Regions from separate parts of the Pseudoalteromonas sp. SR45-4 genome, predicted to be linked through region 2. Evidence: predicted binding sites of a transcription regulator. Region 2 holds the regulator's gene; each other region holds the start of a gene.
The links. Region 2 encodes ArgR, which controls arginine synthesis, uptake and breakdown. Its sites were predicted from a motif close to ANTGAATANNTATTCANT; they were not measured.

Region 1 (4,778 bases), on a different contig from region 2:
TGTGGCGTCGTAGTAAGTTAGGTTTGCGTTTTAATACTGAGCAAATAACAGCGCTGAGCCAGTATATTCAAATTATAATGGCTCAATACCGCTGTAAACATTTACCAAACTAGCTAGCCGGGGCTAAATGCTCATTAAGTGACGATTTTTCAGATACTGAAAGCGATTGCTTTGCTTTTGCTGCAAAATCGTAACGTACCAATACCGTTTTACCAACTGCACAGCAGTTACCTTGCTGGTGAGCTTCTTGGCGTAATACAAATGAGCTGGTACCTACATGCTCTACTGAGGTTTTAATGGTTACTTCATGGCCATAAAATAACTCACCAACAAACGACACTTCGACTTTGGCAATAATTAGCTTCCAGTCATGTGGGTTTAAATCTGGGGTAAAAAACCTAAAAATAGGCGCACGCGAAGCTTCAAACCATACAGGGAGTACGGTATTGTTAATATGTCCTAGCGCATCTGTTTCACTAAAGCGCGGCATCACTTTTTCAATAAACATAATAATCCAATAATAATTATATAAAGGTAAACTATGACGGACTTTATTCGCGTATACAATAACGCGCTCAGCAATGACTTTTGTGATAACTTTATCACTACCTTTTCTCAAAGCCCGCATATAAAACAAGGGATGACATCTGGCGGTATCGATTTAAATAAAAAAGATAGCCACGACTTGCACTTAAACAATCATCCAGAATACGTTGAGCAATTAAAACATATTCAACAAACCACTGCACAGTATGTTTTTAAATACATTGAAGAACATATTTTTATTATGATTGGTGCCTTTGGCCTAAAAGTGTATCACCCTAAAAGTGGCGAACCTGTTGACTTAACACACGCAAACTTTGATGAAGTGGGTAAACCACAACTGCCCTTATTAGTGCAGCAAATTTTTAGGCTAGGAAATATTCAGGCGCAAAAATACCAAGTTAATAAAGGCGGTTACCCGTATTGGCACAGCGAAGTTTATCCGCAGTTAAATCATAACGAGGCGCTACATAGAGTATTGCTGTTTATGTTTTATTTGAACGATGTTGAACAAGGTGGGGAAACGGAGTTTTATTATCAAAAGCGTAAAATTGCGCCTAAAAAAGGCACTATGGTAATAGCGCCCGGCTACTTTACTCACACTCACCGTGGCAATAAGCCAGTATCTAACGATAAGTATATTTTAACCTCGTGGGTACTGTTTAACCGCGCAGAGCAAATATACGGTGCGCCAAAGAGCTAGCGCACCTTTTTTATGTATATTAACCTAGTAGCTCATCAAACAGATTAAATAACTGATCAAGCTCTGCGGTGGTGTTGTAGTGCATGCAACCAATGCGCACTACGCCACCTTTATCAAGTACGCCTAATTGCTCACACAAACCTTGCGCGTAAAAGTTGCCGTCCCATACACAAATATGTTGCTTACCTAAACATTCAGATACAGCGCGCGGCTCTAAACCTTCAAAAGTTAACGCAAAAGTAGGCGTACGCTCATTTAAACGATCTAAGTCATCTATACCAAACAATTTAATACGCGGGTAATTAACTAAGCGCGTTAAAAAGTACTCACTCAGCGCCATTTCGTGTTGCTTGGTTTTGGCAAAAGCCGCAGCTAATTTATCACGGCGCGAATGACTATCATCAAGCTCACTAATATCAGCAATGTAGTCAACCGCAGCAATTAGACCTGCAAGTGCTTCAAAGCTTTGCGTACCGGTTTCCCAGAGCCCAGGAATAACGTCCTTGGCAGGCTCAACTTTATAAGGCGTAAATCCTTCAAGGTGCTCTTTTTTGCCATAAACCATACCTAAATGCGGGCCAAAAAACTTGTACGCAGAGCAGGCTAAAAAGTCGCAATCAAGCGCTTGTACATCTACAAGTTCGTGCGGTGCATAATGTACGGCATCAACATAAACAAGTGCGCCTACGTTGTGGGCAAGCTCTACAATACGTTTAATATTGTTAATTGAACCTGTGGTATTTGAAGCATAAGTTACCGCTACCAGCTTAGTATTACTGTTTAGTAAACTCTCGAACTGCGCCATATTGAGTGTGCAGTCGGTTTCGTTAATAAGCGCAGTATTAACTTTAACACCTTTATCTTCTGCGGCTTGCTGCCACGACGAAACGTTAGAAAAGTGATCCGCGTTAGTGACAATTATTTCATCACCCGTTTGCCAGTCGCGTGAAATTGCGCGGCTAAAGCTAAACGTTAAGCTGGTCATATTCGGACCAAATACAATTTGTTGTGAGCTGGGCGCATTGAGTAAATCGGCAGCAGCTTGGCGAGCATTTGCCATTAGCTCAACGGTTTTATCGCTTGAGAAAAATGCTCCACCTAAATTTGAGTTGTAATAACCCAAATAAGCAGTCATAGCGTTAAGTACCGATTGCGGTACTTGCGAGCCACCGGGGCCGTCTAAAAACACGGGAGATTTACCATTAACGCTTTGCATTAATGCCGGAAATTGCTCACGTAATTGCGTTATATTCATGCTCATTCCTTAAGAGGTTAATACAAAGCAATCCAGGTAACCTGGCTTACTGGCATCAAGTTTATTCATTGGAGTAGCGTTATGCCACACTTGACGGTCGTTAATTACTGCAAACATACCGTCTTTTATAGCCATTTTAAAACAGGGATCGGCTTGCTTGTTTTCGTATACAAGCAATTCACCGCCCTCTAAGTTTTCATGCGATACTCCACATACACACACATGATCAAAACCATCTTGGTGCACGCCTTCTGGCGCTGCAGGCGTATCACTATCAATGGCTAACATACGAAATTGGTGAATTTCGATATCACGTTCTTCATCAATCCCGGTAATTTGACGAAACTCATTCACAATACTTTTCATGCCCGCTGACTCAAGTAGGCTTTGCTCTAAATTTTCGTAACTACGCTCAACATTACCCTGAAAGGTATTAATTGCATCATCTTGTACAAATGCTTTTGTTGCTTGTAGCTTTAGCTCACCATTTTGTAGTTTAACTACAGAGTAACGGCGTTTACGAAAGGCACCATCTGCATAAGGATTAGTCGGCAGGTTATCAAAAGAAGGCTTAACCAAATCAATATTTGTTTGGTTAATAAAACGCAGCTGCAGTAAATTCTGGGGGTTTAAAGCGGTCATAAAAATCCTGCTATAGTAATTATAATATTGCAGGGATTTTAATGCATGCAAAGAGGATTTATTGCTTTATTATTTAACTTCAAAACAATTAACCACCAAAATTAATACAATAAATGCAAAAAAACAACATTAACTATCTAAAATTTATTTTTGCTAATAAAAAACCCGCAAAAGCGGGTTTTTAAATAAGCTGTAAAAATTATACTGCTTGTTGAATGATCACGTTGTCTGCTTTTTTAGTGTAAGCAGGCATGCGATGGAAGTTCAAGTAGCGATATGTATCTGACGCTGTTGCATTGATCTTCGCTGCATATTCTTGATACTCAGCAGCAGTTGGCAATCGACCGATAATTGCCGCAACTGCAGCAAGTTCAGATGATGCTAAAAATACATTTGCACCATTACCTAAACGGTTAGGGAAGTTACGTGTAGAGGTAGACACTACCGTTGCTTTATCAGCAACACGTGCTTGGTTACCCATACATAATGAACAACCTGGAGTTTCTATACGTGCGCCAACACGACCAAAGATGCCATAGTAGCCTTCTTCAATTAGTTGGTCTTTGTCCATCTTAGTAGGTGGAGCAACCCAAAGCTGAGTAGGTAGTTGACCTTTAAAGCCATCTAGTAACTTACCAGCCGCGCGGAAGTGACCAATGTTAGTCATACAAGAACCGATGAATACTTCATCAATTTTCTCGCCAGCAACATCAGAAAGTAAACGCGCGTCATCTGGATCATTTGGAGCACAAAGAACTGGCTCTTTAATCTCAGCTAAGTCGATTTCAACTACGTGAGCGTATTCAGCATCTTTATCTGCTTCCATAAGCTCAGGATTAGCTAACCAGTCTTGCATTGCATTAATACGACGTTCAATCGTACGTACATCGCCATAACCTTCAGAGATCATCCACTTAAGCATAACAATGTTTGATTCTAGGTATTCAGAAATAGACTCTTTTGAAAGCTTAACCGTACAACCTGCAGCTGAACGCTCAGCAGATGCATCTGATAATTCAAACGCTTGCTCAACAGTTAGGTGCTCAACGCCTTCAATTTCTAGTACGCGACCAGAAAACTCGTTGATTTTACCTTTTTTCTCAACTGTTAATAAGCCTTGCTTGATACCGTAGTAAGGGATTGCATGTACAAGGTCACGTAATGTGATACCTGGTTGCATTTCGCCTTTAAAACGAACCAAAATTGACTCAGGCATATCAAGAGGCATAACACCTGTTGCTGCTGCGAATGCTACTGCACCCGAACCAGCTGGGAATGAAATACCTAATGGGAAACGTGTATGCGAATCACCACCAGTACCTACGGTATCTGGTAATAACATACGGTTTAACCATGAGTGAATAATACCGTCACCTGGGCGAAGTGAAACGCCGCCACGGTTCATGATGAAATCAGGAAGCGTGTGATGCGTGTTTACATCAATAGGTTTTGGGTATGCCGATGTATGACAGAAAGACTGCATTGTTAAGTCTGCAGAGAAACCTAAACAAGCTAAATCTTTAAGTTCATCACGTGTCATAGGACCTGTTGTATCTTGCGAGCCAACAGTTGTCATTTTAGGCTCACAGTATTGACCTGGGCGAATACCTGCAACGTTACATGCTTTACCAACCA
Region 2 (4,778 bases):
AGCACATGGCGCGATTGAGTCGAGCTTTTTACGCATTAGCCCCTCTCTCGACATGGCTAGCCAATCTATGGGCAAAAGCCAAGGCCATACGTTACGTTTGGTGCATTTACCCCTACTTAGACGCGGGTTGCTTACTGCGGCTTTGCTGGTGTTTATTGAATGCATGAAAGAGCTACCTACGGCTTTGTTACTTAGGCCGTTTAATTTTGAAAGCTTAGCTACGCATGTGTTTCAGTATGTGAGTGATGAGCAATTAGAGCTGGCTTCTATATCGGCATTATTTATTGTGCTGGTTGGATTTATCCCTCTGTATTTTATTAACCGTTCTATGGAGCAACGTAGTTAAATGAGTAGTTTGATTTTACAAGGCGTGAGCTATCAATATAACGGTACTAAGGTTATTCACGAGCTAAATTTAACCATAGGTAAAAACGAAATAGTGTGTTTGTTAGGTGCCAGTGGTTGTGGTAAAACCACCACCTTAAAAGCAATTGCAGGGCTAATAGAAACGCAACAAGGAAGCGTGTTTATCGATGGTAAGCTGGTGAGTAACGCCAATACATTTATCTCGCCAGAGCATCGTAATATTGGCATGATGTTTCAAGATTATGCGTTATTCCCGCATTTAACCGTGGCACATAATATTGCTTTTGGCTTAAGTAAAATGAGTAAAGAGCAAAAGCAACAGCGCGTTGATGAAATGCTTAAGCTGGTGCATTTAGTTGGCTGCGCCGACAGGTATCCGCATCAGTTATCGGGTGGGCAACAACAGCGCGTGGCGATTGCGCGTGCACTTGCTTACAAACCAAGTTTACTATTACTTGATGAGCCGTTTTCGAATATAGACACTCAAGTACGCTTTGAATTAATTGCCGATATTCGCCGCATAATTAAAACTCAACAAGTGTCGGCAGTATTTGTTACCCACTCAAAGGAAGAGGCTTTTGCATTTGCAGACACGCTGGCTATTATGCACCAGGGTAAAATAGCTCAACAGGGCACCCCAGAACAGCTTTTTGCTAAACCAAGCTCAAAGGAGGTTGCAGAGTTTCTGGGTCAGGGCATATACTTAAGCGCAGAAGTGTTAACAGCAACTGAATATAAAACCGCTTTTGGCCTAGTTGAGTCGGTTATTGCGCACCAGCATCAGGCTAATATAGGAAAAATATATGTGCGTCCTCATCAAATAGAGCTAATGAGCGACAATAAAAAAGATAGCCATAGTGAACGCGCCACCATATTAAGCAGTCGTTTTATTGGTTCGGCTTATGTTTACACTGTAGTTATTGCACAACAAGAAATAGAAGTTGCAGCGCAATATGGCCAGTCATTTGTTCAAAATGAGCAGGTTATAATAAAAATAAAACCCCACACGGTGAATTTTTTCGAATCATAAATTAATTTGTTATTCGCTGTGTTTATCTATTTATAAGCTAAGGAATAACAATGGCACAAGCGCAATCAGGGATTTGTGCTGAAGCAAACTTACACGGTTTGCATTTATTTTTTAATGTGTTTGATGGCCAAGATGAGTCATTACGTACAAAGCTCAAGCAAGTAAGCGCTATTGAGGAAGAGTTTAGCGATCAGTTTTCTGAATCTATGCTTTCTTGTATGGTGGCTATTGGTGCACAGTATTGGCCGCATATTTTGCCAGAGTATATCCCCAGTGAACTACAAAGCTTTCCTAATATAAATCATAATGAACACGCAATGAGCGTGCAGCCGTGTGATTTGTTTGTGCAAATACGTTCAGACCGCGAAGACGTCAATCATTTATTTGCACTGCAAATTTTAAAGTTATTTGCACCAGACGTAGAGCTGGTGGAACAAATTCGTAATTTTAGATTTTTAGATGGTCGCGATTTCAATGGTTTTATTTATGGTGGCAAAATGCCGCATGGCCGACAAAAGCGGGCAACGGCGTTAATAAATAAACCAGGTAGCTTTGAGGATCAAGGCAGTTATATTCATGTGCAACGTTATAAGCACGATCTAAGCGTATGGCAGCATCTATCGCTAGATGAGCAAGAGCAAATAATAGGCCGCACTCGCTTAGACAACACTCTTATAGCCCCAGCGCTTGAAACCAGCCATGCACAACGCAGTGAATTAAAAGATGAGCAAGGCCAGCCAATATTACTTAATCAAGGCATGCCTTATGGCGATGTTTACGAGCAAGGAATGCTGTCAATTACTTGCTCGGCCAGTGGAACCGCATTTGAACAGGTATTAAAAAGTCGTTTAGGTGAGGGGGAGTGCTATGATCATTGGCTTGATTTTACTCAAGCCGATATGGGGTCTGCGTTTTTTGCACCGTCAGTTGGGTTTTTAAAACAGTTATAACGCATGTTTTAAATACTAAACCGTATCAAATAAAATACGTACCCGCTCTAGGGTTAAGTCTATTTCAGATATTTTAGCTGGGGCAATAAAAATAGTGTCGTCGCCAGCTATAGTACCTAACACGCCATCGGCTTTACCTAATGAGTCAAGTAAACGCGCAATAAGCTGAGCCGCGCCTGGACTGGTACGGATAATAATCATCATTTCGTTATGCATTATATCAATAACAAGCTGGCGCAGCGGGCTTTTTGCTGTGGGTACGCCCATTTCTGCTGGCAAGCAATACACCATTTCTTGTTTGGCATTGCGCGTTCGTACCGCGCCAAACTTACTAAGCATGCGCGACACTTTACTTTGGCTTATATTGTCAAAACCTTGCTCTTTTAACGAATCTACTATATCGCCTTGAGAACCAAAGTTTTCTTCTTTTAAAAGCGCTTTAAATGCTTTTACTAACGCTTCCTGTTTGTCTTGTGGTTGCATAGTTTTTATTTGCTTTTTATTATCCATGCCGCAAATTCTACACAAAAACGAATAATTATGCAGCAGTTGTTTATTTAACTTGCCAGTTTACTGTATTCAGGCCAAATGTTTTTACAACTATGGTCTAAAATATTACGAAAATAGGCAGGATAAATTTGTTTTTAGTCGCTAATTTCTTTATCTTAGAGCCATAAATATTTCCTACCTCAAATCACGGAGAATTCCAATGAAAGTTGCTGTATTAGGTGCTGCAGGCGGTATCGGTCAAGCGTTGTCTTTATTATTAAAAACAGGCTTACCAGCTGGTTCTGAATTATCACTATATGATGTTGCACCAGTAGTTCCAGGTGTTGCGGTTGATCTATCTCATATCCCTACAGCGGTTAAAGTAGCTGGCTTTGGCGCTGATGCGTTAAATGAAGCGCTTAAAGATGCTGATATCGTACTTATTCCTGCTGGCATGCCACGTAAGCCAGGTATGGATCGTGCAGATTTATTTAATGTAAATGCTGGCATCATCAAAACGTTAGCAGAAGGCATAGTTGCAAGTTGTCCTAAAGCGTTAGTAGGTATTATTACTAACCCAGTAAACGGCACTGTACCAATTGTTGCTGAAGTATTTAAAAAAGCTGGTACTTACGACGCTAAACGCGTATTCGGTATTACTACGCTTGACGTTATTCGTTCAGAAGCATTTGTTGCTGAACTTAAAGGCGTAGACGTAGCAACTGTTAAAGTTCCTGTAATCGGTGGCCACTCAGGTACTACTATTTTACCTCTACTTTCTCAAGTTGAAGGCGTGAGCTTTACAGATGAAGAAGTTGCAGCACTTACTCCACGTATCCAAAATGCGGGTACTGAAGTTGTAAATGCTAAAGCGGGTGGCGGTTCAGCTACTTTATCAATGGGTGCAGCAGCAGCTCGTTTTTGTATGTCTTTAGTTAAAGGCCTACAAGGTGAAGACGTTGTAGATTACGCGTACGTTGCTGTTGAAAATGGCGATGCGGAGTACTTTGCACACCCAGTACGTTTAGGTAAAAACGGCGTAGAAGAAATTCTTTCTTACGGCGAACTAAGCGCATTTGAAACAAAAGCAAAAAATGACATGCTTGAAACACTGAAAAAAGACATCAAAGAAGGTGTTGATTTCATGGCGTAATAGCCAAAATCAAGTGACAAAAAAGCCTGCGTTTGCAGGCTTTTTTATTGCTCGGAATTTAGCTAACCTGCACCCAGGTTAGCTACACATAAAGGCAGTAAAGTTAGTGATCGCGATCAACTGCAATACGGGCAAGGCTCACAAGTGCTTGTTTATATTCAGACTCAGCTAAAAAGTCTAAGCAAGCAATGGCTTTGTCGGCTTCAAGTTCGGCCTTTTGCATCGTAAATTCAAGCGCATTGGTTTGTTTAAGTGCCGCTAAAATTTCTTCAAGATGATCCATGCCATTACTGTGCTCTATAGCGTCACGGATCAGCTGTGTTTGCTGCTCATTACCATGTTGCATTGCATAAATAAGCGGCAGAGTTGGTTTCCCTTCGGCTAAATCATCACCAATATTTTTACCTAATTGATCTGCATCTGCGTTGTAATCAAGTACGTCATCAACGAGCTGAAACGCAGTACCTAAATGCATGCCGTATAGGTTAAGCGCATCAAGCGTAGCTTGGTTTTGCTCAGTAATAATGGCCGCAAGGCCTGTCGCGGCTTCAAATAGCTTAGCGGTTTTAGAGTAAATAACCTGCATATAACTCGCTTCAGTGGTGTCGGGGTCATTACAGTTCATTAACTGTAATACTTCACCTTCAGCAATAATGTTAGTTGCATCTGCAAGCACTTGCATTACCTGCATTTTACCAAGGCCAACCATAAGCTGAAATGAACGAGTGTAAATAAAGTCGCCCACTAATACGCTGGCAGCATTACCAAACTCAGCATTTGCTGTAGGCGT
Region 3 (4,778 bases), on a different contig from region 2:
TTACTCGATTTAATCCCTTCTTCGTCAAAGGTAAGGGTGACCTCAGACCCCGAGGCTTTGCTTAGCATTTGTCTAGTAACCCACCAAGGACGGCGATAATAAAAGGCAATACATTCGAGTACCGCAACCATGATCAGAAAAGATCCTAGGTAATGATCGTCTAAACCATAAATTCCAAATAAACCGAGTGCTACTAATAGCGCCAATAAAAAGTATTTTGGTTGCGCGCGCTTGCTATGCGCAACTGATTCGTCAAAGCACTCATAAAAATAAGGCTTATCAAGCGTGTAGGTTGTTGTAAGTGTCATATAGAAGTTCTTAAAACATAGTTATATGCATTTTAACAAGCTAACCAGTAAATGCGCAGTTATATAATAAATAACTGCATAATAGATAAAGATATTGGCGTTTATTATTTATCAGATCCAACCTTTAATTTAGATATTATTTTATTACACACATAAAAAAACGGCTCATTTTAGAGCCGTTTTTTTAATAAATTAGAAGAATTAACAGTTAGTTTCTTCTGCATTTACACCTTCTTTTACTTCTTCACATGCATCTTCAACTTTGTTTTGCACGTCAGTTACTGCTTCGTCAATACGTTCACCAGCATCTTCTGCGTGGTTATCTTCACAGCCCATAATAAATAAACTTGCGAATAGGCCAATTAGTGCTGCTCTTAAAGTTGTCGAATTCATAATGTAATTCCTTGTAAATTTTGATTTAAATGATTTTTAATTAGTTTAAAACTTTAGTTTGTTACCTAGGGCTTTTTGCCACGTAGGGCACCCGATACTAAAGATATAACTAAAAGTATTAAAAATATAAAAAATATAATTTTTGCAATACCCGCTGCGGCGCCTGCTATACCACCAAAACCTAACACTGCAGCAATTAAAGCAATTACTAAAAAAGTGATTGTCCAGCGTAACATTGTATTCTCCTTGGTTTATCAAATTTGCTCAATGGATATGATGCGAGTTACGTGCCATTGTTTTTTTGCTTTTAAATCAATGGCTTGCTTTTGTTTGTGTTATTTCAGCGTGCACTCAATGGTAAGTTTTACGCTTTGCTATGTAATTTATTCATACTGATACAAGTGATTATGGATGTTAGTTTTTTATAAGAGAAGTTAGCGCATATTGATTTTTAGAATTGAGTTTAAGAGCTATTAAATTGCAGTTCGAGACTTACGAGCATAGCGGGCTTAATAACAGCGGCTATTTAAATGGTTGAATAATTAACAAATATATTTGGTAAGACCAATTGCCAGTGGTGAAATTACTTTATGCTAATAGAACTGTTAACGCTTTACTTTAAGTGCATTATTAACGGTTTTTAGGTCGCCTATATAACTTTTATTTATATTCACTATTTTTATTATCTATGTAATAGCGCGTATCTAGTCCTTTTTGTAGTGTTAAGTTAATTAATAGCATGTTAGTTTTGTTTAAATTGGTTTTACCAATTTACAGGCTATAGACAAAACACTGTTTTTTGTTATTATTCGGTGAATAATTATTTACGTAAAATGATTTTTTATTTTGATTTCGGTATAAGTTTTATAGGAGAGGAAAATGGATATCGCTGCTTTACTTACAACAGCAAGCAACTTAATGCTAACCGGTATGGTGGGGGTGTTTGTGTTTCTGTCATTATTAATTACCTGCGTTACGGTTATGTCTAAGCTGGTATCTCGCTTTGCAGAGCCTGAGCTTGCAATGCCTGCCAGAACACCGTCTTTTAAATCACAAGGTGTGCCTAATGAGCACATCGCCGCAATTAGTGCTGCCATTGCTCAGTACAAAACAAACAATAATTAAAGGAGCACTTAAATGGCTAAATTAAAATTAACAGAACTGGTACTACGTGATGCGCATCAATCATTGTTAGCAACTCGTATGCGCCTTGACGATATGCTACCGATTGCAAAAAAGCTTGATGATGCAGGTTATTGGTCTATTGAGTCGTGGGGTGGAGCTACGTTTGATTCGTGTATTCGTTATTTAGGTGAAGATCCTTGGGAGCGTATTCGCGCACTAAAAAAAGCGATGCCAAATACTAAACAGCAAATGCTATTACGCGGTCAAAATTTATTAGGTTACCGCCATTATGCTGACGATGTAGTAGAAAAATTTGTAGAGCGTGCCCATAAAAATGGCGTTGATGTATTTCGTATATTTGATGCAATGAACGATGTACGTAATCTTGAAACGGCAATTAAAGCGGCTATAAAAGTAGGCGCACATGCCCAAGGGACTATTTCTTATACAGTAAGCCCTGTTCATACGCTTGATATGTGGTTAACGCTAGCTAAGCAGTTGGAAGATTTAGGCTGTCATTCAATTTGTATTAAAGATATGGCGGGTTTATTAAAGCCGTACGATGCTGAAAAACTAATTAAAGCACTAAAAGAAACTGTATCTATTCCAATTGCAATGCAGTGCCACGCCACAACAGGTTTAAGTACTGCGACTTATCAAAAAGCGATTGATGCAGGCATTGATATGCTTGATACCGCAATTTCATCTATGAGTATGACTTACGGACACACCGCAACTGAAACTATTGTATCGATAGTTGAAGGGACTGAGCGTGATACTGAGCTTGATTTAAATCACCTTGAAGAAATTGCTGCTTACTTTAGAGATGTACGTAAAAAATACGCGGCATTTGAAGGTAGCTTAAAAGGGGTTGATGGCCGTATTTTACTCGCGCAAGTACCTGGTGGCATGTTAACTAACATGGAAAACCAGCTTAAAGAGCAAGGCGCAGCAGATAAGCTTAATGAAGTTTTACTTGAGATCCCACGTGTACGAGAAGATTTAGGCTTTTTACCGCTTGTTACACCAACGTCGCAAATTGTAGGCACTCAAGCGGTACTTAATGTACTAACGGGTGAGCGCTATAAAACAATTACTAAAGAAACAGCTGGCGTATTAAAAGGTGAATATGGCCTAACACCAGCACCTATGAATAAAGAGCTACAAGAGCGTGTGCTTGATGGAGCAGAGGTAATTACTTGTCGTCCTGCAGATAATATTGCACCTGAGCTTGCAACGCTTGAGGCTGAATTATTAAAAGAAGTACAAGAGCAAGGTTTAACTCTTGCTGATGAGCAAATTGATGACGTACTAACGTATGCATTATTCCCACAGGTTGGTTTGAAGTTTATTAAAAACCGTAACAACCCAGATGCATTTGAGCCAGTTCCTTGTGTTGAAGATAAAAGTAATAAAGCTCCCTCTAAATCAGCTTCAAATAACAACAGCGTTAAAGCTGAGCAATACAGCGTAAAAGTAGACGGTAAGGTTTACGACGTTGTTGTAGCTCAAGGCGGCGAGCTTAAAGAAGTTACATTAAAAGACTCAGAACATATTCCTCAGTCTGCTTCGGTTGCATCAGGCGAAACACTTAACGCCCCTTTAGCCGGTAATATTTTTAAGATAAAGGTAAAAGCAGGGCAAGTTGTGAATGAAGGTGATGTAGTGATTATTATGGAAGCCATGAAAATGGAAACTGAAATACGCGCTACGCACACCGGAACAATTGCTGAAGTGTTAGTTGGTGAAGGCGATGCTGTAACTACCGGCGACGCTATGATTGCATTAGCTTAGGAGTAAATAGAGGATGGATGGTATTTTAAACCTCTGGCATGCCACAGGCATTGCTAACTTTACATTTCCAGCGTTGATTATGATTGCGGTAGGCTGTTTATTATTGTTTTTGGCAATAGCCAAAAAATTTGAGCCCCTATTATTATTACCTATCGGCTTTGGTGCAATATTAACTAATATTCCGGTGGCAGGTTTATCCGACCCCGGCGGCTTACTGCATTATGTGTATTATGTAGGTATTGATACCGGTATTTTTCCACTATTAATATTTATGGGAGTAGGCGCGTTAACTGATTTTAGTGCGCTAATTGCTAACCCTCGTATGTTGCTATTAGGTGCAGCTGCACAGTTTGGTATTTTTGCGACTTTGTTTGGCGCTATTTTACTTAACTATGTACCTGGTTTTGAATTTAGCCTGCAAGATGCGTCGGCTATTGCGATAATTGGTGGAGCTGATGGCCCAACCGCTATATTTTTAGCCTCTAAACTGGCACCCGACTTGTTAGGTGCGATTGCGGTAGCTGCTTATTCGTATATGGCATTAGTGCCAATTATTCAGCCGCCAATTATGCGCGCATTAACCACGGTTGAAGAGCGCCAAATAAAAATGCCAGAGCTGCGTAAAGTATCTAAAAAAGAGAAAATTATTTTTCCGTTAATGGTACTTAGCTTAACAGCAATGTTTTTACCTGCGGCGATACCTCTGGTTGGTATGTTTTGTTTAGGTAACTTAATGCGAGAGTCGGGTGTTGTTGATAGATTAAGTAACAGTGCTCAAAACGAAATCATCAATGTTACAACTATATTTTTAGGTTTAGCTGTAGGCTCAAAGCTTGCTGCAGATAAGTTTTTAACTGTTGAGACGATTGGTATTTTAGTGCTTGGCGCACTGGCTTTTGCTATAGGTACAGCCTCGGGCGTATTTATGGCTAAAGGGTTAAATAAAATATCTAAAACGCCGATTAATCCATTAATTGGTGCTGCGGGAGTATCGGCTGTACCCATGGCGGCGCGCGTAGTAAATAAAGTAGGCCTTGAGAGCAATCCACATAACTTTTTACTTATGCATGCAATGGGGCCAAATGTTGCCGGAGTACTAGGCAGTGCAGTTGCAGCAGGTATTTTATTAGCACTTGTTGGCTAACATCAATTTTAAAA

Region 1: a site for ArgR is predicted at 3,204-3,221, ahead of H5058_RS06185 (2OG-Fe dioxygenase family protein). Genes of this name have one in related genera too.
Region 3: a site for ArgR is predicted at 1,513-1,530, ahead of H5058_RS05030 (OadG family protein). Genes of this name have one in related genera too.

The regions. Positions count from the first base shown of each region.
Region 1 is NZ_JACJDO010000009.1:65,529-70,306, reverse strand. Features, by position in the region: gene glpD (glycerol-3-phosphate dehydrogenase) at 1-113, shown strand, start outside; gene H5058_RS06200 (thioesterase family protein) at 110-508, opposite strand; gene H5058_RS06195 (2OG-Fe(II) oxygenase) at 542-1,246, shown strand; gene H5058_RS06190 (cysteine desulfurase-like protein) at 1,266-2,501, opposite strand; gene H5058_RS06185 (2OG-Fe dioxygenase family protein) at 2,511-3,143, opposite strand; gene acnB (bifunctional aconitate hydratase 2/2-methylisocitrate dehydratase) at 3,343-4,778, opposite strand, start outside.
Region 2 is NZ_JACJDO010000001.1:232,237-237,014, reverse strand. Features, by position in the region: gene H5058_RS01085 (iron ABC transporter permease) at 1-346, shown strand, start outside; gene H5058_RS01080 (ABC transporter ATP-binding protein) at 347-1,396, shown strand; gene H5058_RS01075 (Dyp-type peroxidase) at 1,447-2,346, shown strand; gene argR (transcriptional regulator ArgR) at 2,362-2,829, opposite strand; gene mdh (malate dehydrogenase) at 3,056-3,988, shown strand; gene ispB (octaprenyl diphosphate synthase) at 4,092-4,778, opposite strand, start outside.
Region 3 is NZ_JACJDO010000007.1:35,034-39,811, forward strand. Features, by position in the region: gene H5058_RS05015 (YcxB family protein) at 1-308, opposite strand, end outside; gene H5058_RS05020 (hypothetical protein) at 510-701, opposite strand; gene H5058_RS05025 (DUF1328 family protein) at 767-937, opposite strand; gene H5058_RS05030 (OadG family protein) at 1,581-1,826, shown strand; gene oadA (sodium-extruding oxaloacetate decarboxylase subunit alpha) at 1,839-3,620, shown strand; gene H5058_RS05040 (sodium ion-translocating decarboxylase subunit beta) at 3,634-4,764, shown strand.